DNA from 4 places in the Streptomyces sp. NPDC001406 genome. Region 3 is predicted to be linked to each of the others. Evidence: riboswitches for the same ligand, from Rfam matches in the RefSeq annotation. Region 3 holds a riboswitch; each other region holds the start of a gene.
The links. A riboswitch is a leader RNA that binds a small molecule or an ion and turns the genes downstream of it on or off. The one in region 3 is predicted to bind cyclic di-AMP.
Positions count from the first base shown of each region.

Region 1: it holds a riboswitch for cyclic di-AMP, as region 3 does, so the genes downstream of both, ACFY1J_RS25570 (transglycosylase family protein) here and ACFY1J_RS31675 (C40 family peptidase) in region 3, are expected to answer to the same signal.
Region 2: it holds a riboswitch for cyclic di-AMP, as region 3 does, so the genes downstream of both, ACFY1J_RS04640 (M23 family metallopeptidase) here and ACFY1J_RS31675 (C40 family peptidase) in region 3, are expected to answer to the same signal.
Region 4: it holds a riboswitch for cyclic di-AMP, as region 3 does, so the genes downstream of both, ACFY1J_RS41640 (M23 family metallopeptidase) here and ACFY1J_RS31675 (C40 family peptidase) in region 3, are expected to answer to the same signal.

Region 1 covers NZ_JBIAWG010000010.1:327,185-334,510, reverse strand. The annotation lists gene ACFY1J_RS25580 (septum formation initiator family protein) at 1-195, opposite strand, end outside; gene eno (phosphopyruvate hydratase) at 294-1,601, opposite strand; gene ACFY1J_RS25570 (transglycosylase family protein) at 1,882-2,544, opposite strand; cyclic di-AMP (ydaO/yuaA leader) riboswitch at 2,549-2,717, opposite strand; gene ACFY1J_RS25565 (transglycosylase family protein) at 2,901-3,887, opposite strand; gene ACFY1J_RS25560 (cytochrome P450) at 4,069-5,349, opposite strand; gene ACFY1J_RS25555 (nucleoside triphosphate pyrophosphohydrolase) at 5,497-6,537, opposite strand; gene ACFY1J_RS25550 (SurA N-terminal domain-containing protein) at 7,078-7,326, opposite strand, start outside.
Region 2 covers NZ_JBIAWG010000002.1:123,060-130,385, forward strand. The annotation lists gene ACFY1J_RS04630 (M16 family metallopeptidase) at 1-200, shown strand, start outside; gene ACFY1J_RS04635 (M16 family metallopeptidase) at 197-1,585, shown strand; cyclic di-AMP (ydaO/yuaA leader) riboswitch at 1,788-1,951, shown strand; gene ACFY1J_RS04640 (M23 family metallopeptidase) at 1,964-2,719, shown strand; gene ACFY1J_RS04645 (GntR family transcriptional regulator) at 2,908-3,603, shown strand; gene ACFY1J_RS04650 (HPr family phosphocarrier protein) at 3,750-4,031, opposite strand; gene ACFY1J_RS04655 (GNAT family N-acetyltransferase) at 4,210-7,038, shown strand; gene ACFY1J_RS04660 (hypothetical protein) at 7,056-7,326, shown strand, end outside.
Region 3 covers NZ_JBIAWG010000014.1:119,900-127,225, forward strand. The annotation lists gene ACFY1J_RS31665 (ATP-dependent Clp protease proteolytic subunit) at 1-542, shown strand, start outside; gene ACFY1J_RS31670 (hypothetical protein) at 551-859, shown strand; cyclic di-AMP (ydaO/yuaA leader) riboswitch at 1,164-1,386, shown strand; gene ACFY1J_RS31675 (C40 family peptidase) at 1,390-1,863, shown strand; gene ACFY1J_RS31680 (LysE family translocator) at 1,933-2,553, opposite strand; gene ACFY1J_RS31685 (LysR family transcriptional regulator) at 2,669-3,592, shown strand; gene ACFY1J_RS31690 (ATP-binding protein) at 3,596-4,054, opposite strand; gene ACFY1J_RS31695 (helix-turn-helix domain-containing protein) at 4,268-5,134, shown strand; gene ACFY1J_RS31700 (DUF397 domain-containing protein) at 5,144-5,368, shown strand; gene ACFY1J_RS31705 (8-amino-7-oxononanoate synthase) at 5,444-6,571, opposite strand; gene bioB (biotin synthase BioB) at 6,719-7,326, shown strand, end outside.
Region 4 covers NZ_JBIAWG010000025.1:18,549-25,874, forward strand. The annotation lists gene lhgO (L-2-hydroxyglutarate oxidase) at 1-332, shown strand, start outside; gene trmB (tRNA (guanosine(46)-N7)-methyltransferase TrmB) at 374-1,198, shown strand; gene ACFY1J_RS41630 (PrsW family intramembrane metalloprotease) at 1,209-2,543, shown strand; partial or broken gene ACFY1J_RS41635 (aldo/keto reductase) at 2,571-3,544, opposite strand; gene ACFY1J_RS41640 (M23 family metallopeptidase) at 3,673-4,713, opposite strand; cyclic di-AMP (ydaO/yuaA leader) riboswitch at 4,721-4,880, opposite strand; tRNA gene ACFY1J_RS41645 (tRNA-Met) at 5,180-5,253, opposite strand; gene ACFY1J_RS41650 (dihydrofolate reductase family protein) at 5,303-6,439, opposite strand; gene ACFY1J_RS41655 (MarR family winged helix-turn-helix transcriptional regulator) at 6,547-7,062, shown strand; gene ribA (GTP cyclohydrolase II) at 7,168-7,326, shown strand, end outside.

The sequences.
Region 1 (7,326 bases), on a different contig from region 3:
GTACTGCCGCATCGGATAGGCCAGGGCCACCACCATCGTGCACAGCACCAGGGCGAGCAGCGCGGCCCGGCCGGTGAGCCGGGATCTGCGGGCCTGCCGCTTGGTCTGGGAGCGGTAGACCCGGGCCGCCGTCTGCTCGCCGAGCAGTCGCAGTCTGGTCGCGGTGGAGAACCGGTCCCGGTCCTTCGCGGCCATGTCCCCGCCTCCCTCATACGTGCGTACGTCCCCGGACACGGTACGGGACCGGGTACGGGGACGTACGTACGACTGGCTAAGCCTTGCCCTTACCGGGCTCAGCCCTTGGAGATCTCCACGCCGCCCCGGAAGCGCGGGAAGGCGCTGCGGCCGGCGTACACCGCCGCGTCGTCGAGGATCTCCTCGATGCGCAGCAGCTGGTTGTACTTGGCGACGCGCTCGGAGCGGGCCGGGGCGCCGGTCTTGATCTGGCCGCAGTTGGTGGCGACGGCCAGGTCGGCGATGGTGACGTCCTCGGTCTCGCCGGAGCGGTGGGACATCATGCACTTGAAGCCGTTGCGCTGGGCCATCTCGACGGCGTCCAGGGTCTCGGTCAGCGAACCGATCTGGTTCACCTTCACGAGCAGGGCGTTGGCGGTGCCCTCCTCGATGCCGCGGGCCAGGCGCTCCGGGTTGGTGACGAACAGGTCGTCGCCGACGATCTGGACCTTGTCGCCGAGCTTGTCGGTCAGGACCTTCCAGCCGGCCCAGTCGTCCTCGAACAGCGGGTCCTCGATGGAGACGAGCGGGTAGGCCGCCACGAGCTCCTCGTAGTACTCCGTCATCTCGGCGGCCGAGCGGGACTTGCCCTCGAACTCGTACTTGCCGTCCTTGTAGAACTCGGACGCGGCGACATCGAGCGCGAGCGCGATCTGCTCGCCGGGGACGTACCCGGCCTGCTTGATGGCCTCCAGGATGAGGTCGAGGGCCTCACGGTTGGAGCCGAGGTTCGGGGCGAAGCCGCCCTCGTCGCCCAGGCCGGTGGCCAGGCCCTTGCTCTTCAGGACCTTCTTCAGGGTGTGGTAGACCTCGGCGCCCCAGCGCAGCGCCTCGGAGAAGGACTCCGCGCCGATCGGGGCGATCATGAACTCCTGGATGTCCACGTTGGAGTCGGCGTGCGAGCCGCCGTTCAGGATGTTCATCATCGGCACCGGCAGCAGGTGCGCGTTCGGGCCGCCCAGGTAGCGGAAGAGGGGGAGGTCGCTGGCCTCGGAGGCGGCGTGGGCGACGGCGAGGGAGACGCCGAGGATGGCGTTGGCGCCGAGCGAGCCCTTGTTGTCGGTGGCGTCCAGGTCGAACATCGCCTGGTCGATCAGGCGCTGCTCGGTGGCGTCGTAGCCGACCAGCTCCGGGCCGATCTGCTCGATCACGGCGAGGACGGCCTTCTCGACGCCCTTGCCCAGGTAGCGGTTCGGGTCGCCGTCGCGGAGCTCGATGGCCTCGAAGGCGCCGGTGGAGGCGCCGGACGGAACGGCGGCACGACCCGTGCTGCCGTCGTCGAGGCCGACCTCGACCTCGACCGTGGGGTTGCCTCGGGAGTCCAGGATTTCCCGGGCTACGACGACGTCGATGGACGGCACGAGCATCTCCTTCATGGATGTGACGCTGGAAGTGCGGGGCTGGGTGCCTTGCGACTAGAGCCTAACCGTCCCGGGGGCATCGGCCACCGACCGACCGTCCCGTGGACAGGGTCCGACCGTACCCATTGTTCCGGCTCGAAACAAAGGCGGGGTGGAGAACGGCTCGAACACAGCGCCCCATGAACAAGCCCCGCCCCGGCGCGTACGGGGGAATACGCACCGGGGCGGGGAGACCGTGGGGACGGGGGGCGGCTGTGGTTCTTGCAGCCGGGCTACCGGCCGCGGATCACTTCAGGTGGAGCTGCTGGCCCGGGTAGATGAGGTCCGCGTCCTGGACGATGTTCTTGTTCAGCTTGAACAGCTTCTGCCAGCCGCCCTTGACCTTGTGCTTCTGGGCGATCGAGCCGAGGGTGTCGCCCTTGACGACCTTGTACTCGCCGTCGCCCTTCTTGACCTTCTTGCCGGTCGGGGTGGTGACGGTCTTGGCCGCGGCCGGGCGCTCGGCGGAGCGGGAGGCGGCCGGCTTCTCGGTCGACCGGGGGGCGGTGCTCGCCGCGGCGCCGCTGTAGGGGGCGCTGGACAGGCCCGTGCCGCAGACCGGCCAGGCACCCTTGCCCTGGGCGGCGAGGACCTTCTCGGCGATCTCTATCTGCTGCGCCTTGGTGGCCTTGTCGGCGGTGCCGGCGTACTTCGAGCCGCCGTAGGCGGACCACGTCGAGGCGGAGAACTGCAGACCGCCGTAGTAGCCGTTGCCGGTGTTGATGGACCAGTTGCCGCCGGACTCGCACTTGGCGACGGCGTCCCACTCGGAGGCGGTGGCGGCCGAGGCGGTGCCGGAGGCCATCAGCGGGGCGACGACGGCGGCGCCGGCGACACCGGCGAGCGCGATGGCACGGGTGACCCTGGCCTTCGAGGGACGACGGTGCTTGCCCTGGGCGGAAAACAGCATGGATGGATCCCCTCACCGACGCCTGCGAGGTGAGCTGTCGGGTTCGGGCCGGTTGAGTTGCCCGGCCACACCTCCGCTGGGAGGCGTGGCTCCACCCCTAGCCGCTCCGGCTCAACTGTCCGGCGCGGCACTTACCTTGGGTCCCCCGCTCCTGCCTACGGCGCGTGACGCGACGACTGTTCCCGTGCGGCCGCTGGCAGGACTCGGCGTTGCGACAGCCGGGGCTCGTGGTGACGAGCGGACTCGACCGTAGACACGCGATCCGGGGAATTCCAAAGACGATCAGGGCTTCTGAGACTCATCCCACACTTTCACCAAACCGGACATTAGGCGTGAAAGCGGGACGTCAACTCCCGCTACTTTTCACCGGTTTCGGTAGCGACGTCCAGGGTCTGACCGGGGGTGATGTCGTTCGGGTCGGTGCCGATTGCGGCCTTGTTGGCGGCATAGAGCGCACGCCATCCGCCGTCGACGTCGAGGGAGTCGGCGATGGACGCGAGAGTGTCGCCGTCGCGAACCGTGTAGGTGCGCGAGGCGTGACGACCCGCCGAGGCCGAGCCCTGCCCGCTTGCTGCGCTTTCGTCCGCATTGCCCCCGCGATGACGGCCGCCCCCGATCGCGCCGGTGTCGACCAGACTCCAAGATCCCCCGCTTTGCCACGAGTTGTCAGAGTCATCCGTTTTGGGAACTTCCGTGGGCGCGCCACCGCTCCCCTGCGAGTTGCCCGAGCCTTCGGATTCCGACTTGTCCGACTGGGCGGAATCTTCACCCTTGCCCTCGCTCTTACCCTCACCCTTGCCCTTCGCCCCGTTCTCCTTGTCGGCGTTCGCCGAGGGGGAAGCCTTCCCCGAGGAGTCCGACTCCGAGTGCGAATCGGATGAGTCGGACGAATCAGAGGAGTCTGAAGAATCAGAGGAACCGGGTGAATCGGATGCCGAGACACCGGTGTCGACATCGACCGACCCGGAGCTCGCGGTGAGCCCGGAGAGCAGGGCACAGGTGGCCCAGGGCTTGGTGCCCTGGTCGGCGAGAATCTTCTCCGCGACGGCTATCTGCTGCGAACGGCTGGCCTCGTCCGGGCTGGAGGCGTACGCGAGGCCGCCGTACTTGTCCCAGTCGTCCTGCGACATCTGCAGACCGCCGTAGTACCCGTTGCCGGAGTCGGCGCTCCAGGAGCCACCGCTCTCACACTCGGCCACCTTGTCCCAAGTGGTGCCGTCGGCCGCGTTGGCGCTCGCGGCCCCGAGGAGCGGGATGGCGATGGCGGAGCCGGTCACTCCGGCCGCGACGAGGAGGGCCGGAGCCTGACGGGGGCGACGGTGACGACCGTTCCCGGAGAGCATGCGGAAGCCTTTCGTGCGACAGCGATGACCGGCGCGGCACAGAAAGCCGACGTACCGCGCTGCCTAGTGAACGTATCCACTGACGATCACTTGTCACAAGTTAATGCCGCGTAGATCACGTGAAGATCACAGAGTTGAGCATTCATCAGGTTTGGGGCACGACAGGCCGCGCTTCCCTCACTTACCGGACGGGCGTGAACTCCACGGGCAAAGTGCGCAATCCACGCATGATGAGCCCGCCACGCCACCGCAAATCGGCCGGATCCACCGCGAGTCGGAGGTCCGGGAGGCGGGTGAGGAGGGTGGCGAGCGCGGTCTGGCCCTCCAGCCGGGCGAGCGGGGCACCCAGGCAGTAGTGGATGCCGTGGCCGTATCCAAGGTGTTGGTTGTCACGTCGGCCGAGGTCGAGGACGTCCGGGTCGGCGAACCGCTCCGGGTCCCGGTCGGCGGCGGCGAGCACCACCAGGACGGGGTCGCCGGGTGCGATGTCCTGCCCGCCGATGGTGAGCGGCTCGGTGGCGAACCGCCAGGTGGCCAGTTCGACCGGGCCGTCGTAGCGCAGGAGTTCCTCGACACCGGTCTCCAGGAGGTCCCGTTCCCGGCGGGCGAGGGACGCCTGCAGACGGTGCCGCTGGTCGGGATGGGTGAGCAGGGCGTAGGTGCCGTTGCCGATGAGGTTGACGGTCGTCTCGAACCCGGCGAACAGCAGGATGAAGGCCATCGCGGCGGCCTCGTTCTCGGTGAGGTGCTCGCCGTGGTCCGAGGCGCGGATCAGCCCGGAGATGAGGTCCTCGCCCAGAGCGGGGCTGTCGGGCAGGGCCTCACGCTTCTTGTGGATGAGCTCGGCGAGATAGCCCCGCATCTTCTTGACCGACCGCGCGACCCCGCCCCGCGGCCCTCCCCCGTGCCGGATCATCATCCCCGCCCAGTCCCGGAAGTCGTCCTGGTCCTCGCGCGGAACGCCGAGCAGGTCGCAGATGGCGTAGATGGGGAGGGGAAAGGCGAACTCGTGGATGAGGTCGGCGGACCCCTCGGCCGCGAACCCGTCGATGAGCCGGTCTGTCAGTTCCTGTACGCGCGAGCCGAATTCGGCGACCCGGCGGGGCGTGAACGCCTTGCTGACCAGGCGGCGCAGCCGGGTGTGGTCCGGCGGGTCGATGTTGAGCAGATGCGTCATCAGCTCCGCCTTGCGCTCACCGGGGATACCGGTCTTGCCCTTGGCGTGCGCGGGCTCGTCGTGATGCGCGGGGTTCTTCGAGAGCCGCTGGTCGGCCAGCGCCTGCTTGGCATCGGTGTACCGGGTGACCAGCCAGGCCTCGACACCGCTCGGGAGTTTCGTCCGGTGCACGGGGGCGTGCTCGCGGAGCCAGGCATAGGCCGGGTAGGGGTTACTGGCGAACTCCCAGCTGAACAGGTCGGGGGCGGCGGGGCTGGGGTTCGGAGGGTGGGGCTGGTTGGTCACTCCTCGACGGTATCCGGCTTTCCGGCGGATGCCGCGCGGAGGGCGGTACGGGCAGCGGCCGCCGAAGCGGTGACTCCTCCAACTCCCTTTCCCCGCATGCCCTCGCGCCCGTGAGCAAGCCCCCGTGCCCGTCCCCCGGGCCGTCTCTCAGGCCGACGTCGGGCCCTCCATGCCCTCTATGCCTTCCCTGCCCTGCACTCCCTCGGCGGCCCGCACAGCGTCCCGGTACGCCCGTGCCGCCGCCCGCAGTGCCGCCTCCGGGTCCACCCCGTCCGCCTCGGCCCGTATCGCGAGCGCGAGCAGCTCGTACCCGATGCCCTCGCCGTGCGGCAGCGGCACCTCCAGTCCCGCCGTGCGCGCGCGGGAGGCGAGCTTCGCCGCGAGGGCGAGGCCGGGCTGGCCGAGCGGGACGCCCTCGGTCACGGAGGTGCGCCGCTTCTCCTCGGCCTTGGTGCGCAGCCAGTGCTCCTTGACCTCCTCGGGGGTCTGGGCCGTCTCGTCGCCGAAGACATGTGGGTGGCGGTGGATCAGCTTGGCGACTATGCCGCCGGCCACGTCGTCGACGGAGAACGGCGCCTCGGGGTCCTCCTCGGCGATGCGGGAGTGGAAGACGACCTGGAGCAGCACGTCGCCCAGTTCCTCCCTGAGCTCCTCGCGGTCGCCGGCCTCGATCGCCTCGACGAGTTCGTAGGCCTCCTCGATGCCGTACTTCGCCAGGCCCTTGTGGGTCTGCCGGGACGACCAGGGGCACTCGACGCGGATGCGGTCCATGACCTGGACGAGGTCGAGGAGACGGGCTCCCGGCAGGTCGTAGGAGGCGGGGAGCAGCTCCAGCTCGGGCATCCGCACGCGGCCGGAGCCGGCGAGGCGGGCCAGGCCGTCGGTGAGCGCAGGTTCGCCCTCACCGGTGGCCACGACCACCACGGTGTGTCCGCCGACGCAGGCGTCGACCAGTTCCTGGGCTGTGGGCGACGTCTCCTCCACCCGTATCCCGGCCTCGCGCAGATAGGGCAGCTGTGGGTGGGCCCCGTCCGCGCACAGCACACGGTCGGCGGAGCGCAGCGCCTGCCAGGCGGGCCAGGACAGCAGCCCGGGGGCGACGCGGTGACTGGTGGTGAGCAGGACGACACGGCCGGGGGCCGCGGCCGGGCCCGGTTCCTGGGCGGCTTCGAGGCTGGTGGTGTTCACGCATCGAACGTAACGCACGTCCGCCGACGGCCTCGCGAGTTGTCCACAGGCAGGGGCAGGCGGGGCGATCGTATGACCGCGACGCGGTGACCGAGGCCGGGCCTGAGGCCTGGGGGACCCAGGGAACTGAGAACCTGGGGCCCGGGAGCCCGAAGGCCTGGGGCCTGGGGGCCCGAAAGCCCGGGGCCCGAAAGCCCGGAAGTCCCGAGGCCCGGGGCACGGGGGCCTGGAGGCCCGGGGGCCCGGAGGCCGGGGGCCCGGGGGCCCGGGGGCCCGGAGGCCGGGGGCCGGGGGCCCGGAGGCCCGGAGGCCCGGAGGCCCGGAGGCCCGGAGGCCGGGGGCCCGGGGGCCCGGAGGCCGGGGGCCCGGGGGCCCGGAGGCCGGGGGCCCGGGGGCCCGGAGGCCGGGGGCCGGAGGCCGGGGGCCGGAGGCCGGGGCCCGAAAGCCCGAAAGCCCGGAGGCCCGAAAGCCCGGGGCCCGAACGCCTGGGGGCCCGGAAGCCCGAAGACCCGGAAACCCGAGGCCCCCGAGCCCCGGCGCCTACGCCGACTGCTGCTGCGTCCCGGTCTTCGTGACCTCTCGCACCCACGGCGTCTTCGCGTCGACGCGGCTGCTGTTCTGGACGTCCCAGGAGCCGTAGCGCGGGTTGAGGTCGATGTTCAGTTCGCCGGACGCGGTGGACAGCGCCTTCCAGAACGCGGGCTCGGAGGTGCTGGTGCCGAGCTTCTGGGCGAGTTTCTGGGCCTCGACCTGGAGGCGCAGGTTGTCGTCGAGCCGCTTGGGGGCGAC
Region 2 (7,326 bases), on a different contig from region 3:
AGGTGACGCCGGAGGAGGTCCAGGAGGTGGCCAAGGCCCGTCTGCGCCCGGACAACCGCGCGGTGCTCGTCTACGAGCCGCTCTCCGCCGAGTCCGCGGAGCACACCCAGGACGAGGACTTCCCCGAGGACCCGGAGTCGGAAGCCACCGTGGAGGCGTCCACCGCCGACCAGAACGAGGACGAGGAGGCGGCCAAGTGACCGAGCTCGCCGCGATGGAGTTCCACCCCCAGCCCCGTGCGGGCGAGGCGAAGCCGTGGGCCTTCCCGGCCCCCGAGCGCGGCACGCTGGAGAACGGCCTGACCGTTCTGCGCTGCCACCGCCCCGGCCAGCAGGTCGTCGCCGTCGAGGTGCTCCTGGACGCGCCGCTGGACGCCGAGCCGGCCGGTTTCGACGGTGTCGCCACGATCATGGCGCGGGCCTTCTCCGAAGGCACCGACAAACACTCCGCCGAGGAGTTCGCCGCCGAGCTGGAGCGCTGCGGCGCGACCCTGGACGCGCACGCCGACCATCCGGGCGTCCGGCTGAGCCTGGAGGTCCCCGCCTCCCGCCTCGGCAAGGCCCTCGGCCTGCTCGCCGACGCCCTCAGGGCACCCGCGTTCGACGAGAGCGAGGTGGACCGGCTGGTGCGCAACCGTCTCGACGAGATCCCGCACGAGCTGGCGAACCCCTCCCGTCGTGCCGCCAAGGAGCTCTCGAAGGAGCTGTTCCCGGCGACCGCGCGCATGTCGCGCCCGCGCCAGGGCACCGAGGAGACGGTCGAGAAGATCGACGCGGCGGCCGTCCGCGGCTTCTACGACCGGCACGTGCGGCCCGCCACGGCCACCGCCGTGGTCGTCGGCGACCTCACCGGCATCGACCTGGACGCGCTGCTCGGCGAGACCCTGGGCGAGTGGAACGGCTCCTCGGCGCAGCCGCGGCCCGTGCCGCCGGTGACCGCCGACGACACCGGCCGGGTCGTCATCGTGGACCGCCCCGGAGCCGTCCAGACGCAGTTGCTCATCGGCCGGGTCGGCGCGGACCGGCACGACCGCGTGTGGGCCGCCCAGGTGCTCGGCACGTACTGCCTCGGCGGCACCCTCACCTCCCGCCTGGACCGCGTCCTGCGCGAGGAGAAGGGCTACACCTACGGTGTGCGCTCGTTCGGGCAGGTCCTCAGGTCCGCCCCGGACGGCACGGGCGCCTCGCTGCTCGCCATCAGCGGCTCCGTGGACACGCCGAACACCGGTCCCGCGCTGCAGGACCTGTGGGCGGTGCTGCGCAAGCTCGCCGGGGAGGGCCTCACCGACGCCGAGCGCGACGTCGCCGTGCAGAACCTCGTGGGGGTCGCGCCGCTGAAGTACGAGACAGCGGCGGCCGTGGCGAGCACGCTGGCCGACCAGGTCGAGCAGTTTCTGCCGGACGACTACCAGGCGACGCTGTACCGGCAGCTCGCCGCCACCGGCACCGTGGAGGCCACCGCCGCGGTGGTCAACGCCTTCCCGGTGGACCGTCTGGTGACGGTCCTGGTGGGTGACGCCGCCCAGATCAAGGAGCCGGTCGAGGCTCTCGGCATCGGCGAAGTCACCGTCGTCCCGGCCGAGTAGAGGCACGCGCGCGTGGGTCCTGTCGGCCGACGGGCCGTCAGGACCCACGAACGTTTCTCCAAGATGTCCGAATTGGGGCGGAGGTTGCCTGTCTGCCCTGTGGGATGCGCTACAAAATCCGGCTTCGGTTTGGGGATCGAAAGACCGCCCGCATAGCGTCGTCCAGGCTGTTCGTCGGGCAGTGCGCCGCACCCGCGGCACCGGACAGTCATCGCCGAGTCCCCGTACGGCGCGAGCCAGGGGAGCCGGGGACCCACGCAGTCCCTGGGGTGAATCGGACACCCGCGCGTGCCGCGAGGGGGTCCGTAGGAGACCTTCCTGCTCCGAACCCGTCAGCTAACCCGGTAGGCGAGAGGGAAGGAAAGGACCAGCCACTACATGGCGTTCACCAGCGCCACCGGGAAGCACCGCCGTCCCGGCCGGATGCGCCGCACCACCGCCCGCGCGGCGGGCGTCGCGGCCCTCGCCACCACCGGTGCCGTCGGCACCCTCGCGGCCTCTCCGGCCCTCGCCGCCGAGCCCGCCCCCGCAGACACCGGTCTCACGCCGGTCATCACCATGGGCGACTCGGTCGCCGAGCAGATCGATGCCCAGGCCGCGGCCCAGGAGCAGGCCGCCGAGCAGAAGGCGGCCGAGGAGGCCGCGCGCAAGAAGGCCGTCGCCCTGGCGGAGAAGGAGCGCGAGGCCAAGGCGCGCGCCGCCCGCGAGGCCGAGCGCAAGCGGCTCAACGCGTTCGTGGCCCCGATCGCGAACTCGTATGTCTCCACCGGCTACAAGACCGGCGGATCCCTGTGGTCCTCCGGCTCCCACACCGGCATCGACTTCCACGCCTCCAGCGGCACCACCGTGCACGCGGTGGGCTCCGGCACGGTCGTGTCGACCGGCTGGGGCGGGTCGTACGGCAACCAGATCGTGATCCGGATGGCGGACGGCATGTACACCCAGTACGGCCATCTGTCGTCCATCGGCGTCTCCGTGGGCCAGAAGGTCCTCCCCGGCCAGCAGATAGGCCTCTCCGGCGCGACCGGCAACGTCACCGGGCCGCACCTCCACTTCGAGGCCCGGACGACCCCGGAGTACGGCTCGGACGTCGACCCCGTCGCCTACCTCCGCAAGCACGGCGTGAACGTCTGACGGCACCGCGCACCGCTTCCCGAAGCCCCGGCTCCCCGAGCCGGGGCTTTCGCCGTTTCGGCCGCCCCGCTGTCCAAAAAATATCCATGGATTCCGGCTCGCCATCGGAAATTCCCGTTGATTGCAATAGAGTCACGGAACACACGTCAATCGGCGACGTTTCACGGGGATTAAAGCGGAGGTCGGTCATGCGTATTCCGGCGAGCTCGGTATGCACGGCGATCAGGGACGACATCGTCGCCGGTGTCTACGAGCGCGGCGGCCGGCTCACCGAGGAACTCCTCGCGCGCCGCTACGGCGTCTCGCGCGTCCCCGTCCGCGAGGCGCTGCGCACCCTGGAGGCCGAGGGCTTCGTGGTGACCCGGCGGCACGCGGGCGCGTGCGTCGCCGAACCGACCGAGCAGGAGGCCGCCGACCTGCTGGAGATGCGCATGCTGCTGGAGCCGCTCGGCGCGTCCCGGGCCGCGCAGCGGCGCACCGAGGCCCATCTCAAGGTGCTGCGCGGCCTGGTGAGGCTGGGCCAGGAGCGGGCCAGGCGGGGCAACAGCGAGGATCTGCGCTCCCTGGGCGGCTGGTTCCACGAGACGCTCGCGCAGGCCTCCGGCAGTCACGCCCTGACCTCGATGCTGACCCAGCTGCGGCACAAGATCGCTTGGATGTACACGGTGGAGGCGCCCGCCAACCCGGTGGAGTCCTGGACGGAGCACGGCGCCATCGTGGACGCGGTGGCGCGCGGCGACGGCGAGCGCGCACGGGCGATCACTGCGCTGCACACCGAGCGCGCGACATCCGCGCACCGATTGCGCTTTCCCGGCGGCGGGGACCGTCCGGACCGTGTGAGGACTTCGCAACATGCCGTAAACATGTCGGGCCTGCGGCATTAACACGGGCGCCGTATACAAAGAAGGTATATTCGGCGGAGGTGCATTTCCGCTGCCCTGATTTCCGCGCGCCCGGAATTTCCATGAGAATACGGCGAAGCCGCGCCGCCCGAAAGGGCTGACGCGGCTCCGGCGTTCGGCGCGGTGGCTCAGACGGTCTCGGGCAGTTCCTCCAGGCCCTCGGCGACGAGCTTCGCGAGACGGTCGAGGGCGGCGTCCGCACCCTCGGCGTCGGAGGCGAGGACGATCTCCTCGCCGCCCTGGGCGCCCAGCCCGAGGACGGCCAGCATGGAGGCCGCGTTGACGGGGTTGCCGTCGGCCTTGGCGATCGTCACGGGGATGCCGGAGGCCGTGGCGGCCCGGACGAAGATGGAGGCGGGGCGGGCGTGGAGGCCCTCGGCCCAGCCGACGTTGACGCGGCGCTCAGCCATGTGATGCTGCCCTTCACTGTTCAGGGTTGTCTAGACCAGTTTCCCATATCGTGAAGCATGCCCGGAGCGGGCCTGTGCTCCGCTCCGGAGATGACGTCGGACCTCGGCCTCGATCCGACTTCCGTCCTCCACAGACTGCCTCGCGCCGTTGTCCGACGCGAGCCGTACTCTGGGGCCCATGCAGACCTCGGCGGGCCGGCAGGACCGGCACGAGTACCCCACTCACTGGGAGGCGGACGTAGTGCTGCGCGACGGGGGTACCGCGCGCATCAGGCCCATCACCGTTGATGACGCCGACCGCCTGGTCAGTTTCTACGAGCAGGTCTCGGACGAGTCGAAGTACTACCGCTTCTTCGCGCCGTACCCACGACTGTCCGCCAAGGACGTCCACCGCTTCACGCACCACGACTTTGTGGACAGGGTGGGACTCGCGGCCACCATCGGCGGCGAGTTCATCGCAACCGTACGCTATGACCGCATTGGCGTCGGCGGCATGCCCGCCTCCGCCCCCGCCGACGAGGCCGAGGTCGCCTTCCTCGTGCAGGACGCGCACCAGGGGCGCGGGGTCGCCTCCGCCCTCCTCGAACACATCGCGGCCGTCGCGCGCGAGCGCGGCATCCGCCGGTTCGCCGCCGAGGTGCTGCCCGCCAACACCAAGATGATCAAGGTGTTCACGGACGCCGGCTACACCCAGAAACGCAGCTTCGAGGACGGCGTCGTACGCCTGGAGTTCGACCTCGAACCCACCGACCGCTCGCTCGCCGTGCAGCGCGCGCGGGAGCAGCGCGCGGAGGCGCGGTCCGTACGGCGGCTCCTCGCGCCCGGCTCCGTCGCGGTCGTCGGCGTCGGACGCACGCCCGGCGGGGTGGGCCGCGGTGTCCTTGGCAACATCCGGGACGCCGGGTTCACCGGCCGCCTGCACGCCGTGAACAAGGCCTTCCCGGACGAGTTGAAGGAGATCGACGGCGTGCCCGCCCACCGCTCGGTGCGGGACATCGACGGCCCCGTCGACCTCGCGGTCGTCGCCGTACCGGCCGAACGCGTGCCCGAGGTGGTCGCCGAGTGCGGGGAGCACGGCGTGCAGGGGCTCGTCGTACTGTCCGCCGGATACGCGGAGAGCGGACCCGAGGGCCGCGAGCGGCAGCGTGAACTCGTCCGGCACGCGCGCGCGTACGGCATGCGCATCATCGGGCCCAACGCCTTCGGGATCATCAACACCTCCGAGGAGGTGCGGCTCAACGCGTCCCTGGCGCCGGAGCTGCCCCGCCCCGGCCGGATCGGGCTCTTCGCCCAGTCCGGGGCGATCGGCATCGCGCTGCTGTCCCGGCTGCACCGGCGCGGCGGCGGAGTCACCGGGGTCACGGGCGTGTCCACCTTCGTCTCGTCCGGCAACCGCGCCGACGTCTCCGGCAACGACGTCATCCAGTACTGGTACGACGACCCCGACACCGACGTCGTCCTCATGTACCTGGAATCCATCGGCAACCCGCGCAAGTTCACCCGCCTCGCCCGGCGCACGGCCGCCGCCAAGCCGCTCGTCGTGGTGCAGGGGGCCGGGTCCGCTCCACAGGGCCATGCGGTACGGGCCACGCAGTTGTCGCACGCGACCGTCTCCGCGCTGCTGCGGCAGGCCGGGGTGATCCGGGTCGGCACGATCACCGAGCTGGTCGACGCGGGGCTGCTGCTCGCCCGGCAGCCCCTGCCCGGCGGGCCGCGGGTGGCGATCCTGGGGAACTCCGAGTCCCTGGGACAACTGACGTACGACGCGTGCCTCGCCGAGGGGCTGCGGCCGCAGCGACCCCTGGACCTGACGACCGGCGCCACCGCGGAGGACTTCCGGCGCGCGCTGTCCCAGGCGCTGGCCGACGACTCGTGCGACGCGGTGGTCGTCACGGCCATACCGGCCATCGGGGAGGGGTCGCCCGGAGACGCGGAGCTGGCCGAGGCACTGCGGTCCGCCACCGCTGCCGCACCCTCCAAACCGGCACTCGTCGTGCACGTGGAGCTCGGCGGGCTCGCGGAGGCGTTGTCGGCCGCGGCCAGTACGGCACCGAACCGCCCCACGGACCGCACGCCCGGCGCGGGAGCGGCACAGCCGTCCCCCAGCGCCGTACCGGTGCAGGCGGACACCGCCCAAAACGGCTCCCGTCTGATCCCCGCCTACCCCGCCGCGGAGCGGGCTGCCCGCGCCCTCGCCGAAGCTGTGAAGTACGCGCAGTGGCGACGCGAGGCCGCCGATCCGGGCCGGGTCCCCGAGTACGACGACATCGACGAGAAGGGCGCCGCGGAGCTGATCGGCGGGTTGCTGGAGCGCGGGCAGGGACTCACGCTCGGCTCGGAGGAGATCTGCGAGCTGCTCGGGAAGTACGGCATCCACGTCCGCCGCGCGCTGCCCGCCCCCACCCCCGACACCGCCGCCGAGGCCGCCCGGACCCTCGGCTACCCGGTCGCCCTCAAGGCCACCGCCCCCCATCTGCGCCACCGCGCCGACCTGGGCGGGGTCCGGCTCGACCTGGCGGACGAGGAACAACTGCGCCGGACGTACGCGGAGTTGACCGAGCTGTTCGGGAAGCCGGAGGGGCTGCGGCCGGTCGTGCAGTCGATGGCCCCCCGGGGCGTCGACACCGTCGTACGGGCCGTGATCGATCCGGCGGCCGGAGCCGTGCTGTCCTTCGGGCTCGCCGGAGCCGCCTCCCAGCTGCTCGGCGACATGGCGCACCGGCTGGTCCCGGTCACCGACCGGGAGGCGACCTCGCTGGTGCGGTCGATCCGGACCGCGCCGCTGTTGTTCGGCTGGCGCGGGTCGACCCCCGTCGACACACCCGCCCTGGAGGAGTTGCTGCTGCGCGTGTCCCGGCTGGTCGACGACCACCCGGAGGTCGTCGCCGTGACCCTGGAGCCGGTCGTCGTCGCCCCGCACGGCGTGAGCGTCCTCGGCGCCACCCTGCGGCTCGCGCCGCCGCCCGCCCGAGACGACCTCGGCCCGCGCACGTTGCCGGCCTACTGAGCGGGGGAGGGGAGCGCATGGAGATCGCGGGACGGGAGCTGCCCGACGGCAGCTGGTGGGACTGGGAAGTGATCGTCTGGGACGCGGGGCAGCTCCGCCTGGCCGCCGGGCACGACCTCACCTACCACCACGGCCTGGAGCTGGTCTTCGTCGCCCCGGCCTTCGTGTCCTGTCCGCTCGGCTTCCAGGACCCCGTCTTCCGCCCGCCCACCAGCGGGGAGACGGCACGTCTCGCGCGGACGCTCGGCGAAACACCGCCCCTGGTGGTCGCGTTCGAAGCGGACGCCG
Region 3 (7,326 bases):
AGGAGCGGATCGTCTTCCTGGGCACGCCGATCGACGACACATCGGCGAACGACGTGATGGCGCAGTTCATGCATCTCGAACACGACAACCCGGACCGGGACATCTCGCTGTACGTGAACTCGCCCGGCGGCTCGTTCAGCGCCATGGCGGCGATCTACGACACGATGCGGTACGTCGGCTGCGACGTGGAGACGATCTGCCTGGGGCAGGCCGGCTCGTCCGCCGCGGTGCTGCTCGCCGCCGGGACACCGGGCAAGCGGTTCGCGCTGCCCGGCGCGCGTGTGCTGATCCGGCAGCCCTCGCTGCCCGAGCCCGTGCAGGGCCAACCGAGTGACCTCGTCATCCAGGCCGAGGAGTTGGCCCGGACCCGGGACCTCCTCGAAGGAATGCTCGTTCGGCACACAGGACGCGGCCCCGAGCAGGTCCACGAGGACCTGGAGCGGGATCTGATCCTGGACGCGCCGGGCGCGCTGGAATACGGGCTGGTGGACGGGATCATCCCCAGCCGCAAGGCCTCCCGCACCGCTCGGGACGCGGGGTGAGCCGGCGGATGCTGCCTCCGGAGTTGCCGCCACTGCCCGCCCTGACGCGGGCCGAGGGTGAGTTGATCGACCGTTACCTCGATGTGGTCGACCTGCTCGGCCGGATCAATCCGGCCCAGCACTCGGACACCTACCGCGGACTGCGGGCCGCCCAGGCGCTCGTCCGTGCGGCGGCGGAGTTGCGCGACGCGCTGACCCTCATGCACCAGCGCGGCGAGGCGGAGTTGCACGCGGCCACGTTGGCGCGCGCACTGCGGGTGCTGGACGGCGAGCGCCGGACCGCGAGGGTCACCGTCCCACCCCCCGCCGCCGATTGACGCACTGCCGTCCGCACCGGAGTTGAAACGACCCAAAAGACGTACCGCTGTTCGGAGTAGTCGCGGGTCCATTTCCGAGGCCGTGGAGGTTGCGCAACACGCTTGCCCGGAGGGGACGGTGAGGTGCTTCCGCGCTGGTCCGGGGGTACCTGACCCCCTCGACCATGACTCGAACACAGCGATGTCCACCCGAACGGGTGAGTGGTGAGTAACACCACAAATCCCCGATTCCATTGGGATTTTCGGACACCTGTGAGTGAAGATCCCTGTCTGACGACAAGCCCCCGCCACAGCGGCGGGGCGGTCCGGGCGGACGCCGAGTCCTGCCGCCGCCCGGATGACCGGTCGACAGGAGTGGATCGGCAGGAGTGGAGGACCCAAGCAAGACGGGTCGCCGGAACGGATGTTCGTTCGTCTGTTTGTTCGTTCCGAGCAGCCCTTGGGGTGAAGCCGCGGCAACGCGGCCGGGCAACTTCGCCAGCCCGAATCCGACAGGTCATCCTTCACAGGCGGCTGACGAAGGGTTGCGCATGACTGCGCTCAATCGTGTCCCGTCGCTCATGGCCCGGGCCGGTACGGCCTCGGCCCTCACCATCGCCGCCGTGGGCGGCTCGATCGTGGTTCCGGGTGTCGCCGCCGACGCGTCGGCCGCGACGATGGCGACGAAGGCACTCCAGGTCGCGGCTTCCAAGAAGGGGGCCCCCTACAAGTGGGGCGCCACCGGGCCGCGGAGGTTCGACTGCTCCGGGCTGACGCTGTACTCGTACAAGAAGGCGGGCAAGACCCTGCCCCGTACGGCCGCCCAGCAGTACAACAAGACCCACCACATCTCGGCCAAGAACCGCAAGGCCGGTGACCTCGTCTTCTTCCACTCGGGCTCCAGCGTGTACCACGTGGGGATCTACGCCGGGAAGGGGAAGATCTGGCACGCCCCGAAGACCGGGGACGTGGTGAAGCTGCAGAGGATCTGGACGAGGAGCGTCTGGTACGGCCGGGTCAGCTGACCCGCCCGAGGGGGTGGCGGGCCTTGTCGCACCGGCACCCCCTCGGGTCCGCTCCGGCCTGACCCGGTGTCACGCCAGGAGCGGTTCGAGGAGCAGGGCGGCACCGAGAACCGTCAGCGCCACACCGGTCGCCGACCGGAGGGCCATGGCGGCCCGCGGCCGGCGCAGCCATCGGCCGAGCCGGTCCACCAGCAGCGCCACCGTGGGGAACCACACCAGGGTCAGCCCGATCACGATCAGCGCGAGCAGCAGGGTCCTGGGCAGCGCGGCACTGCCCGCCGGTACGAACTGGGGCAGCAGGCTGAGAAAGGTCAGCGAGGCCTTGGGGTTGAGGGCGTTGGTCATGAACCCCTGACGCAGCGGGTTCGCGGCCGAGGGCGTGCCACTGTCCGTGTCGCCGCCTTGCGGCTGCCGCAGCGACCACAGCGTCCGCCCGCCCAGATACAGCACATACGCCCCGCCGAGCAGTTGCAGAGCGCGGAACAGCGGGGGCACGGCGACCAGGACCGTGGCGACCCCCGCGGCCACCAGAGCCGTGTGGACGAGCAGCCCGCCCGCGATGCCGAGCGCACAGGCGATGCCCGCCCGGCGGGAGACCAGTGCGTTGCGTACGACGACGGTGAAGTCGGCGCCGGGCATGGCGACCATGCCGGCGGCGATCCCGGTGAAGGCGATGAGCTGTCCGTCCATGGCTGCCAGCCTGCCGTGGACAGGCCTTCAGCAGGTATTTCGGATATCCTGGGTAAGCCTTAAGCGTTCCTTTGGGCTCGCATTCTTCGGACATCCCTCTGGGCAGGCAACCGGTATGTACGACCCCACCCGACTCGCCGCCCTCGTCGCGGTCGCGGAGGCGGGGTCCATCACGCGTGCCGCCGAACGGCTCGGCTACACACCTCCCGCCCTCTCCCAGCAGCTGGCCAAGCTGGAGCGGGAGGCGGGGACGGCGCTGCTGGTCCGGCACCACCGCGGGGCGCGGCTGACGGACGCGGGCGAGCTGCTGGTGGCCCGGGCCCGCCGGGTGCTGGACGAGTTGGAGCGGGCCCGGCACGAACTGGCCCGGCTGGCCGGTCTGTCGGGCGGCACACTCCGGCTCGGTACGTTTCCGACGGCCGGGATCCATCTGCTGCCGCCGGTGCTGAGCGCGTTCCGCCGGGCGCATCCGGATGTGGAGCTGTCGGTGGCGGACTACGATCCGCCGGCCGGCGTGGCGGCGGTGGCGGCCGGGGCGGTGGACCTGGCGCTGACGCATGCGTATCACCCGGCGGAGCCGGTTCCGGTGCCGTCCTCGGTGGGTCTGGAGCCGGTGCTGGTGGAGGAGTTGGTCCTGGTGACCGCCCCGGGGCATGCCCTGAGCAGTGACTCCTCCCGGCTGCCGCTGTCGGGGCTTGCGGGGCAGCCGCTGGTCAGCATGGCTCCGCAACTGCCTGCCCGGCAGGGCGTGGAGGCGCTCCTGGCGCAGGCGGGGGCCACGCCGTCCGTGCTCGTGCCGACCCCCGGCTACGCCGTGGTGTGCGCGCTGGTGAGTGCCGGGCTCGGCGTGGCCGTCGTACCGGAGATGGTGGCGCGGACGGCGGTCACTCCGGTCGGGGTGCGCCCGCTGGGGGCGGGAGAACTGCGTCGTACGATCTCGGTCGCGTACCGGGCCGAGGAGGTGGCTCCGGCCGCCGACGCCTTCCGGGCCCTGCTGCGCGGGGCGTTCGGGCGTGCGCATCGGATTCCGGGGGCCTGAGTGTTACGGCTCCTGCTGTCCGGCCGCCGTGACCGGCTGGGCGGGTACCGTCCAGGGAAGTTCGATCGAGACGGTCTTGCCGCCCTCGCGGGTGGGCCGGACCCGTAGCTTGCCGCCGCATTCGGCGGTGAGCCAGCGGATGATCACCATGCCGCGGCCGTTGTCCTGCTGGACGGCGGCGGGGAGTCTCTTCGGGAAGCGTGGATGGCTGTCGGTGACGCCGATACGCAGGTGTTCGTCACGATCGAGCACGAGGTCCACCGTGAAGGTGGGTGACTGACCGAAGGTGTGCTGTACGGCGTTGGTGGCGAGTTCGGAGACGATGAGCCGGACCGTGTCGGCCACTTCCGTGTCCGGTGGCAGACCCCATTCCGCGAGAGTGGCCAGCACATAGGAACGGGCCGCGGCGACCGAGGCGGGATCGCTCGGCAGAGTGACGGATGCTTCCAGATGGTCTGCCATGACGACGTCGTCCCTTTCCCACGGGACCGCAGTCCGGCACGGAGCCGGATGGTTCGAGTACGGTCCCGGACTGGTGCTTCGTCGTCAGACTGCCATTGCGGCACGTGTCACGGGGGCGATCCACCAAGATATGCATATATCTGTCGCTCGAAGCGGTGAACTCTGCGACGGCAGACCGTATTTGGGCGGCTCGAAGGGAGTAGGGAGTAGCCCATGCAGAACGGTCCCGCGGTGCGCCGCCGGAAACTGGGCGCCGAACTGCGCGCACTGCGCACCGGGGCGAGCCTCACGAGCGGTGAGGCGGCCCGGCTGGTGGGCTGGCACCAGTCGAAGGTGAGCCGCATCGAGACGGGCGCCAGTGGGGTGAAACCGGCCGATGTGCGGTTACTCCTGGACGCGTACGGCGTGGTGGACGGTCAACTGCGCGAGCTGCTGATGGTGTTGGCCGGCTCGGACGACGTCGGCGGCCGGCACCACTGGTGGCACGCGTACCGCGGGGTGCTGCCGCCCGCCTACCGGGACTTCATCAGCCTGGAGTCGCAGGCGCGCGGGATGCGCACGCTGGAGACGTCGGTGGTCCCGGGGCTGCTGCAGACGCCGGAGTACGCCCGCGCGGTGACCCGGGCGGCCGTGAGCGGCTTCGACGACGCCGAGGAGCGGCTGGACGCGCTGGTCAAGGTGCGGCTGGCCCGGCAGGACGTGCTGCGGTCACAGCCGCCGCTGGAGCTGCGTGCCGTCCTGGACGAGGCGGTGCTGCGGCGGGAGGTGGGCGGCCCGGACGTCATGGCGCGGCAGCTGGAACGGCTGGTGGAGGCGGCGCGCCTGCCCCAAGTGAGGCTTCAGGTCCTGCCGTTCGCCGCCGGAGCGCACATCGGCATCACCGGCCCTTTCGTTATCTTCTCATTTCCGAGCACATCTGATCTGGATGTGGTTGTTCTCGACCACTTGACGAGTAGCCTCTATCTCGAACGGAAAGAAGACCTCCAGGCCTACTCCGAGGCCTTCAACACCCTTCGGATGCACGCCCTTTCGCCCGAGGAATCGTTGGATTACATCGCCGGGATAGCTGACGGCGCGTAAGGAGGCACCATGTCTGCACTGCCTCGGAACGTACCTTCCAGTACCGATCTGCACGACGTGCGATGGCTGCGCAGCAGCTACAGCACGGGAGCGAACAACTGCGTGGAGACGGCACGGCCGCGCTCCGGTCCGCTGACCGGACTGCTTGCCGTGCGCGACTCCAAGGCACCGGCCGGACCCGCGCTGCTCCTCTCCCCCGAGAGCTGGGCGGGGTTCCTGGCCGCGCTGCGCTGATCCCCGTACGACCCGATCCGGCCGATCGCTATTGATCGGTTCCGCCCAGGCGGCGCACGGCCGTGTCACGCCGACTCATGGTCGCGCCTCGCCGATCACACGTACAGCGCGTTCGATCTCGGCCTCGGAGAGGTCCGCGCGGGCGGTCAGCCTGAGCCGTGAGATGCCGTCGGGCACGGAAGGAGGACGGAAACAGCCCACGGCCAGGCCTGCCGTACGGCAGTCGGCCGCCCAGCGCACCGCCGCCTCGGGGGACGGCGCCCGCACGGAGACGACCGCGGCGTCCGGGCGTACCGCCTCCAGACCCATGGCGGTCAGACGTGCGTGCAGTTCGGCGGCCACCTCGCGGGCCCGCTCCGCCCGCGCCGGTTCGCGGCGCAGCAGCCGCAGCGCGGCCAGGGCCGCGCCGGCCGCGGCGGGGGCCAGGCCCGTGTCGAAGATGAACGTCCGTGCCGCGTTGACCAGGTGGTCGATCACCCGGGCAGGACCGAGCACGGCACCGCCCTGGCTGCCCAGCGACTTGGACAGGGTGACGGTCACGACCACGTCCTCAGCGCCCGCGAGTCCGGCCGCGTGCGGGGTGCCCCGCCCGCCGTCGCCCAGGACGCCCAGCCCATGGGCGTCGTCGACGACCAGCCCGGCGCCGTGCTCCCGGCTCGCCTTCGCGAGCGCGGCCAGCGGCGCGGCGTCGCCGTCGACCGAGAACACCGTGTCGGAGACGACGATCGCCGGTCCCTCGTGCAGGCCGAGCGCCTTGCGCACCGCGTCCGGGTCGGCGTGCCCCACGACCTGCGTGGCGCCGCGGGCGAGCCGGCAGCCGTCGATCAGGGAGGCGTGGTTGCCCGCGTCGGAGACGATCAGGGAGCCGTGCGGGCCCAGTGCCGTGACGGCGGCGAGGTTGGCGGCGTAACCGGAGGAGAAGACCAGGGCCGCCTCGAAGCCGCAGAACCCGGCCAGCTCGCGCTCCAGCTCGGTGTGCAGTTCGGTCGTGCCGGTGACCAGCCGGGACCCGGTGGCACCGCCGCCCCAGGTGCGCGCGGCGGCCGCGGCTGCCTCGGTGACCTCGGGGTGGTGGGCCAGTCCCAGGTAGTCGTTGCTGGCCAGATCCAACAGGGGCGAGTCGGCGGGTCGGGGGCGCAGCGTCCGTACGAGTCCGGCGCGGCGGCGCTGCTCCGCCTGGTCGTCGATCCAGCCGAACGCCATGGGTCCTCCGGGGCTTTTGTAGGTAGCGGACAGACACTAGCCGGACGCCCAGCCGCCCAGGGTGTGGCAATACCCACACGGTGATCGGTCTCCGTTGTACAAACTCTCCTTGGCCCGGGGCGGTCCCGTAGGACAGGATCGGACCTTATGGACCTGCTGAACACGCTGGTGGACAAGGGGCTTCGGCGCGAGCTGCCGACCCGCGACGAAGCACTCGCCGTGCTCGCCACCTCCGACGACGACCTGCTCGATGTGGTGGCCGCGGCCGGCAAGGTGCGCCGGCACTGGTTCGGCCGGCGCGTAAAACTTAACTACCTCGTCAACCTCAAGTCCGGCTTGTGCCCGGAGGACTGCTCCTACTGCTCGCAGCGGCTCGGCTCCACCGCCGGCATCCTGAAGTACACCTGGCTCAAGCCCGACGAGGCCTCCCAGGCCGCGGCGGCGGGCCTGGCCGGGGGTGCCAAGCGGGTGTGTCTGGTGGCCAGCGGACGCGGCCCGACGGACCGGGACGTGGACCGGGTGTCGGACACCATCAAGGCGATCAAGGAGCAGAACGAGGGCGTCGAGGTGTGCGCCTGTCTCGGTCTGCTCTCCGACGGCCAGGCCGAGCGGCTGCGCGACGCGGGCGCGGACGCGTACAACCACAACCTCAACACGTCCGAGGGAACATACGCGGACATCACGACCACGCACACGTACGCCGACCGGGTGGACACGGTGCAGAAGGCGCACTCGGCCGGTCTGTCCGCGTGCTC
Region 4 (7,326 bases), on a different contig from region 3:
GCACGCTGGCCTGGCCCGGGGCGTGGGCGATGGCCCGGCAGCACTGGCGGTACGGGGCGGGGGAGTTTTGGCGCTCGGTGTCGAAACCGGCGTTCACGGAGGCGGTGCGCAGACTGTTGCCCGCCGTGCGGCCGGACGACCTGGTGCGGGCGGCCCCGGGAGTGCGCGCGCAGGCCGTCCTGCGGGACGGGACGCTCGTCGACGACTTCCTGATCCGGGAGGGAGCACGGACCGTGCACGTGCTGAACGCACCGTCTCCGGCGGCCACGGCCTCGCTGCCGATCGGCAGGTCGGTGGCGCGCCGGGCGCTGGCCGTGCTGGGCTCGTCCTGACCGGTTCCCCGTGTCCCTGCTCGCGTAAAATCGTCACCACTGTGTCTGAGTTCCTGAACACCCCCGAATCCCCCCGGCACGTCCCCGGCGTCTCCGTCCGGCACACCCGCGCCAAGGGTGAGCCGCGCTTCCCGGACGGCCCCAAGGCCGATCCCGCCGGATCGCACTTCGAGCGGCGGATCCGGAGCTTCCAGCCGCGGCGCAGCCGGGTGACCGCGGGGCAGGCCGACGCGCTGCAGCGGCTGTGGCCCAAGTGGGGACTCGACATCGACGGGCAGCGGGTCATCGACCTGGCCGAGCTGTTCGGGAACGACAAGCCCGTGGTGCTGGAGATCGGGTTCGGCATGGGCGAGGCCACCGCGCAGATGGCCGCCGGGAACCCCGACCTCAACATCCTCGCCGTCGACGTGCACACCCCGGGGCAGGGCAACCTGCTCAACCTCTGCGACCAGAACGGGCTGTCCAACGTCCGGGTCGGCAACGGGGACGCGATCATCCTGCTCCGCGAGATGCTCACGCCCGACTCGCTCGACGGGCTGCGCGTCTACTTCCCCGACCCCTGGCCGAAGAAGCGGCATCACAAGCGGCGGCTGATCCAGCCGGAGTTCCTCGGCCTGGCCGCCACCCGCCTCAGACCGGGGGCGATCGTGCACTGCGCGACGGACTGGGCGCCGTACGCCGAGCAGATGCTCGAAGTGCTGACCGCGCACCCGGACTTCGAGAACACCCGCCCCGACGGCGGTTTCTCGCCGCGCCCCGACTTCCGGCCGCTGACCCGTTTCGAGGGTCAGGGACTGGACAAGGGTCATGTGGTGAACGATCTGCTCTTCCGCCGCGTACAGCACCGGGAGCAGCAGCGACGTTAGGGTCAATGCCGTGACCGCCTTTCCCCCGTATCCGACGCACCCCGCCGGCCCCGACGTCGGTGCGCTCCATCACCCGCGCTGGTGGCAGCGCAGGTGGGTGCGGTACGGGGCGCTCATCACCCTGCTCGCGCTCTCCGGGCTCGTCATCCTCGCCCTGGTCCGCGAACAGACCGGCACGGAAGGGTTCCTGGTCGGGATCTGTCTCGCCGTGCTGCCCGTGCCCCTGCTCATAGCCGCCTTCCGCTGGCTCGACCGGGTCGAGCCGGGGCCCTGGCGGAACCTGCTCTTCGCGTTCGCCTGGGGCGCCTGCGCGGCGGCGCTGATAGCCATCGTGGCCAACAGCTTCGCGACGCGCTGGATAGCCACGGCCACCGCCGATCCGTCCAGCGCCGACACCCTCGGCGCCACCGTCATAGCGCCCATCGTGGAGGAGTCCTCCAAAGCGGCGGCCGTGCTTCTCGTCTTCCTGTTCCGCAGACGGGACTTCACCGGGATCGTGGACGGCGTGGTGATAGCCGGCGTCACCGCCACCGGCTTCGCCTTCACCGAGAACATCCTCTATCTCGGTACCGCCTTCGGCACCGACCAGATCACCGGCGACCGCGGCATCGCCTCCGTCACGGCCGCGACGTTCTTCGTGCGCGTCGTCATGTCCCCGTTCGCGCACCCCCTCTTCACCGTCCTCACCGGCATCGGCTTCGGCATCGCCGCGCTCTCCGCCGAGCGGCAGCATGTGCGGCGGGTGCTGGTGCCGCTCGGCGGGCTGCTGCTCGCGATGAGCATGCACGCGTTCTGGAACGGCTCCTCGACCTTCGGCCCGTACGGCTTCTTCGCCGTGTACGGGGCGTTCATGGTGCCCGCGTTCGGCCTGCTGACCTGGCTGGCGATCTGGACGCGGCAGCGTGAGCTGCGGACCGTGCGGGAGGAGCTGCCGGTGTATGTCTTCGCCGGATGGCTGGGCCCCGCCGAGCCGTTCGTGCTCGGCTCGATGCGGGCGCGGCAGATGGCCCGGGACTACGCCGGCCACCACCTGGGCAAGCAGGCGGCGCGCGCCGTGGGGCAGTACGAGGCGGACGCGACGGCACTGGCGTTCCTGCGCCACCGCGGGCGCCGGGGCCGTGCGGGGGCCGACTACGTCGTACGGGAGCGGGAGTTGCTGGCCGAGCTGTGGAAGCGGCGCCAGGTGGCCCGACCGGCGATGGAGTACGCGGCCCGGACGTCCGCGCCGCCCCGTCCGGTGTACGGGCCGCAGGTGCCGTACGGAATGCCTGCGCCGTACGGGATGCCTGCGCCGTACGGGTACCCGGCGGCACCGTATCCCGCGTACAACCCCTATCAGCCTTAGGCCGCCGCGGACAGGCGTGGCACGCCGTTACGCCGACGCCTCCGTCAGCCGCGCCAGTTCCTTCTCCGACAGCCGCAGCTCGGCCACCGCCAGCAGCGCCGGGAGCTGTTCCACCGTGCGTGCCGAGGCGATCGGTGCGGTCACCGTCGGCCGGGCCGCCAGCCAGGCCAGGGCCACCGTGGGGACGGGGGCCTCGTGGGCGGCGGCGATCTCGTCCAGGGCGGTCAGCACCCGTCGGCCGCGCTCGGTGCCGAGGTGCTTGGCCGCGCCCTTGGCACGCGCGCTGTCCACCGTCGTACCGGGCCGGTACTTGCCCGTGAGGAAACCGGCGGCCAGGGAGAAGTAGGGGACGGCCGCGAGGCCGTTGCGGATGACGACGTCCTGCAAAGCACCCTCGTAGGTGTCGCGGGACACGAGGTTGTAGTGGGGCTGGAGCGCCACGTACCGGGCCAGGCCCTCGCGGTCGGAGAAGTCCAGGGACGCCTGGAGGCGGTCCGCGGTGATGTTGGAGGCGGCGATGTGCCGCACCTTGCCCGCCTTCACCAGCTCGTCCAGCGCGCCGACGATCTCCTCGACCGGCACTTCCGGCTTGTCGAAGTGGGGGTAGTAGAGATCGATGTAGTCGGTGTCCAGGCGCCGCAGGGAGGCGTCGGCGGCGGCCTTGATGTTGGCGGCGGTCAGGCCCGGGAAGTCGGGGTGCTGGCTGACCTTGGTCGCGATCACGACGTCGGACCGGTTGCCGCGGGCCTTGACCCTCCCCCAAGCTCTTCGAGCAGGGGGGACCCCCAGCCGATGATCGTCTCGGACTCGCCGCCCTGGTGGCCCTCGATCCACGCGGAGTAGGAGTCGGCGGTGTCGACGAAATTGCCGCCGGCGGCCGTGTAGGCGTCCAGGACGGCGAAGGAGGAGGTCTCGTCGGCGGTCCAGCCGAAGACGTTGCCGCCGAGGGCGAGCGGGAAGACCTCCAGGTCGGAGGAGCCGAGCTTACGAAGAGAAGTCATGATCTATGACAACGGTCACACCGGATCGAAAGATTCCGGATACGCCCGCAAAGATCCCGCAAACACCTGACCGGCGGTCCTGACGTCCGGGGGGTGCCGTCAGGACCGCCGGCGGTCGACAGGGTGGGTCAGGGGTTGAGGCCCTTGCCCCGCAGCCAGGTCATCGGGTCGATCCCGGTGGCCTGGCCGCCCGGGTGGACCTCCAGGTGCAGATGCGGGCCCGTGACGTTGCCGGTGGCGCCGACGCGGCCGATGACGTCGCCGGTGCTGACCTTCTGCCCGGCGGAGACGCTGATCGAGGACTGGTGGCAGAACCACAGCTCGGTGCCGTCGTCGAGGGTGAGGATCGTGCGGTAGCCGTAGGAGCCGGCCCAGCCCGCCTCGGTGATCGTGCCGCTGTGGATGGCCTTGATGAGCGTGCCCGTGGGCGCGGCGAAGTCGAGGCCGGTGTGGTAGCCGGAGGACCACATGGCGCCGGCCTGACCGAAGGTCGAGGTGATCGTGTACGAGGAGGTCGGCAGCGTGTACTGCTTGGCCAGCTCGGCCAGGCGCGCGGCCTCGGCCTTCCTCTTGGCCTCGGCCTCCGCCCTCGCCTTGGCGTCGGCGGCCTTGGCGGCGGCCTCCTTCTCGGCCTTGGCGGCCGCGGCGGCGACCTGCTTGTCCGCGGCGGCCCCGGCAGCGGCGGCGGCCTTGGTCTCGACCTGGCCCTGCTGCTTCTCGGCCTGGGCCATGATGCGGTTGCGCAGTGCCTCACCGGCGTCGGAGGCGCCCTGGGTGCGGTCGGCGGAGGTCATGCCGACGCTGCTGAGCGCGGTCGCGGAGCCCTTGCTGGGGGCGTCGTCCGGGGTGCTGTCGCCGAGCAGGGAGCCGACGGAGGGCAGGTCGGGCATGGAGATGGAGACCGGCGGCTTGCCGGTGTTGGCGCTGGCCATGCCGCCCGCGCCGACGGCGGCTATGACGCCGACGCCCAGGACCGTGGAGCTGCGGGCGAGTCCGCCGCCGCGCTGCTTGCCGACGCGGTGCCGGCCGCGTACCGGGCTGAGGGACTCCTCGGTGGGGTTCCACTCCTCCCACGGGCCCTCGTCGGTGCGGTAGCTGCCGTAGCCGAAGGTCTCGGTGTGCTCGCTCGGCACGTATGGGGCTGTGGGGGCAGGCCGGTTGGACGCCACGCGGGCGTACTCCTTTCCTTCCGTCGCCTACCGGGTTAGCTGACGGGTTCGGAGCAGGAAGGTCTCCTACGCGCGTATACCGGCCGTGCCTCCACGGCGGCATCCGCGTGATTCACCCCAAGGTGGTGGTTCCCCGGTTCCCTTGCGGGATTCGGCGCGTGCGCACGGAGCCGACTCTTGTGACGGCTGGGACGACCGCGCTGCGTTATCGAACGTTAATAGACCCGGCTGTCAGATTCCAAGCCGTTCTGCTTGATCATTAACGTTTTTACGGGCGGACTTACACGCCATGACCGGTAGAAATCGGGCGAGTTGACCGCAGTACATGAGTCACAACGTTTTTGATGGTGACTCAGATGTTATGCGGAGGGCTTTCGTCCGGTCACTCTTCGTGATAGTCGCCTGGTCGTCGCCAAAACACTCAGGGCCGGAATCCATCAACTGGATTCCGGCCCTGAGCCTTGAGTAGCGGGGACAGGATTTGAACCTGCGACCTCTGGGTTATGAGCCCAGCGAGCTACCGAGCTGCTCCACCCCGCGTCGGTGTGCCTTAAGCATACGCCATGCTCAGGGGTGCTTGCGCACGGGTTTATCCGCGGGCCGACAGATGGTGGTTCGGCGCCTTGGCCCGGTCCTCGTACTCGGGCAGCACGACGACGTCCACGCCCTCGCCCCTCAGCAGCCCGCTGCCGTCGGCGCCCGGCACGAACGTGTCCGGCTCTCGCCAGGCCGTGACCACCCGTCGTACCCCGGCGTCCAGGATCAGCCGCGCACAGGGAGCGGGCCGCGACGCCCGGCGTGCGCAGGGCTCCAGGCTGCTGTAGACCGTGGCGGCGGCCAGCCTCGGGTCGGCCGGGTCGACCTTGGCCAGCGCAGCCTCCTCGGCGTGCACGACCGGGTCGTCGCCCTCCCGCGAGTGACCCCGGGCCAGCTCGGTGCCGTCGGCGGCCACCACGACCGCGCCCACGCTGAAGGCGGTCTCCGAGGGCGGGCACAGCGCCGCGAGGTCGCAGGCGATCCGCATCCAGTGCCGGTCCGCCGCGGCGACCGACCGCCCGGTGCCGGGTGCCGTCGGCTCGTACCGCATCAGTACGACGTCCTCGATGCGACGCGACTCCACGAGCCGGAGCCGCCCGCCCTGGTAGCCCCCGGGGCCGAACAGCCGGGGCGCCGCCGGGTCCCCCACCAGGAGCGGGGCGAGGACCAGCTGGAGTTCGTCGGCGAGGCCCTGGCGGAGCAGCTGGGTGTGGATGGTGCCGCCGCCCTCGACCATCAGCCGACGCACCCCGCGCTCCTCGTACAGGTGCGTGAGCAGCGCCGGCCAGTCGAGGTCGGGGCCGAGCGGGACGACATCGGCGGCGAGGCCCAGTCCGCGGGCGCGCTCGGCGCCCTTCTCCGTCGTATAGAGGACCTTCTCGCCGCCCGTGTGCCAGAACTTCGCGTCCGGGTCCAGCTCGCCGGAGCCGCTGACGGTGACCTTGAGGGGGTACTCGGGCCGGCCCGCGGCCACGCGGGCGGCGCGCCGCTCGGGCGAGTTGACCAGGAGCCGCGGGTTGTCGGCGCGGATCGTGCCGGCGCCGACCAGGATCGCGTCGACCGACGCCCGCACCTCGTCGACCCGGTCGAAGTCGGCCGGGCTGGACAGGAGCAGCCGCTCGGGGCCGGTGTCGTCCAGACAGCCGTCGAGGGAGACGGCTGCGGACAGCAGGACGTACGGGTACGGCATCGGCGCGCTCTCCCTGACGAAGGCTGAAGGACCTATGGACGAAGACTGATGGACCGGGACTGACGTACGGGCTTGGTTCAAGTTTGAAACAAACTTACACTGGCGGTATGACGACCCGCTGGCTCACCCCCGAGGAGCAGCGCGCCTGGCGCGCGTACATCGCCGGCAGTCTGCTCCTGGAGGACGCGATCGACCGGCAGCTCCAGCAGGACACCGGCATGCCGCACCTGTACTACTCCATCCTGGCCAACCTCTCCGAGGCGCCGGAGCACAGTCTGCGCATGACCGACCTCGCCGAGAAGTCGAAGATCACCCGGAGCCGGCTGACCTACGCCGTGACCCGGCTGGAGAAGGACCGCCTGGTACGGCGTGAGGGCTGCCCCTCCGACAAGCGGGGCAGCATCGCCGTCCTGACCGACGAGGGCAGGGCCGTGCTGGAGCGTGCGGCGCCGGGTCATGTGGCGACCGTACGCGCCTCCCTCTTCGATCACCTCGGCCCGGAGCAGGTACGGCAGCTGGAGGAGATCTTCGGCGGGATCGCCGAGGCGCTCCAGGGCGAGGACGCGCGGTGTGCGCCGGACGACGTGCCATGGCGCCGCCGGTCGCCGAAGTCCTGTTCGTGACGCCCGCGACAGACTCCGCAAATCCGTTGCTTCAAATTTAAAGCATGGGGTAGGGTTCCCGGCAACTGATTCAAAACTGAAACTCCTGAACCCCGGAGAACCCGCATGCCCGACACCCCAGCCGCCACACCGCGCGCCCGCGTCCGGGTACCGCTGCGCTTCCACGACGGTTACAGCGTCGACGCCGAACTCGTCACCTTCCACGGCCTGGCCGACGGCCAGGAACACATCGCCGTCGTCCTCGGCGACCCCGGACCCGTCCCC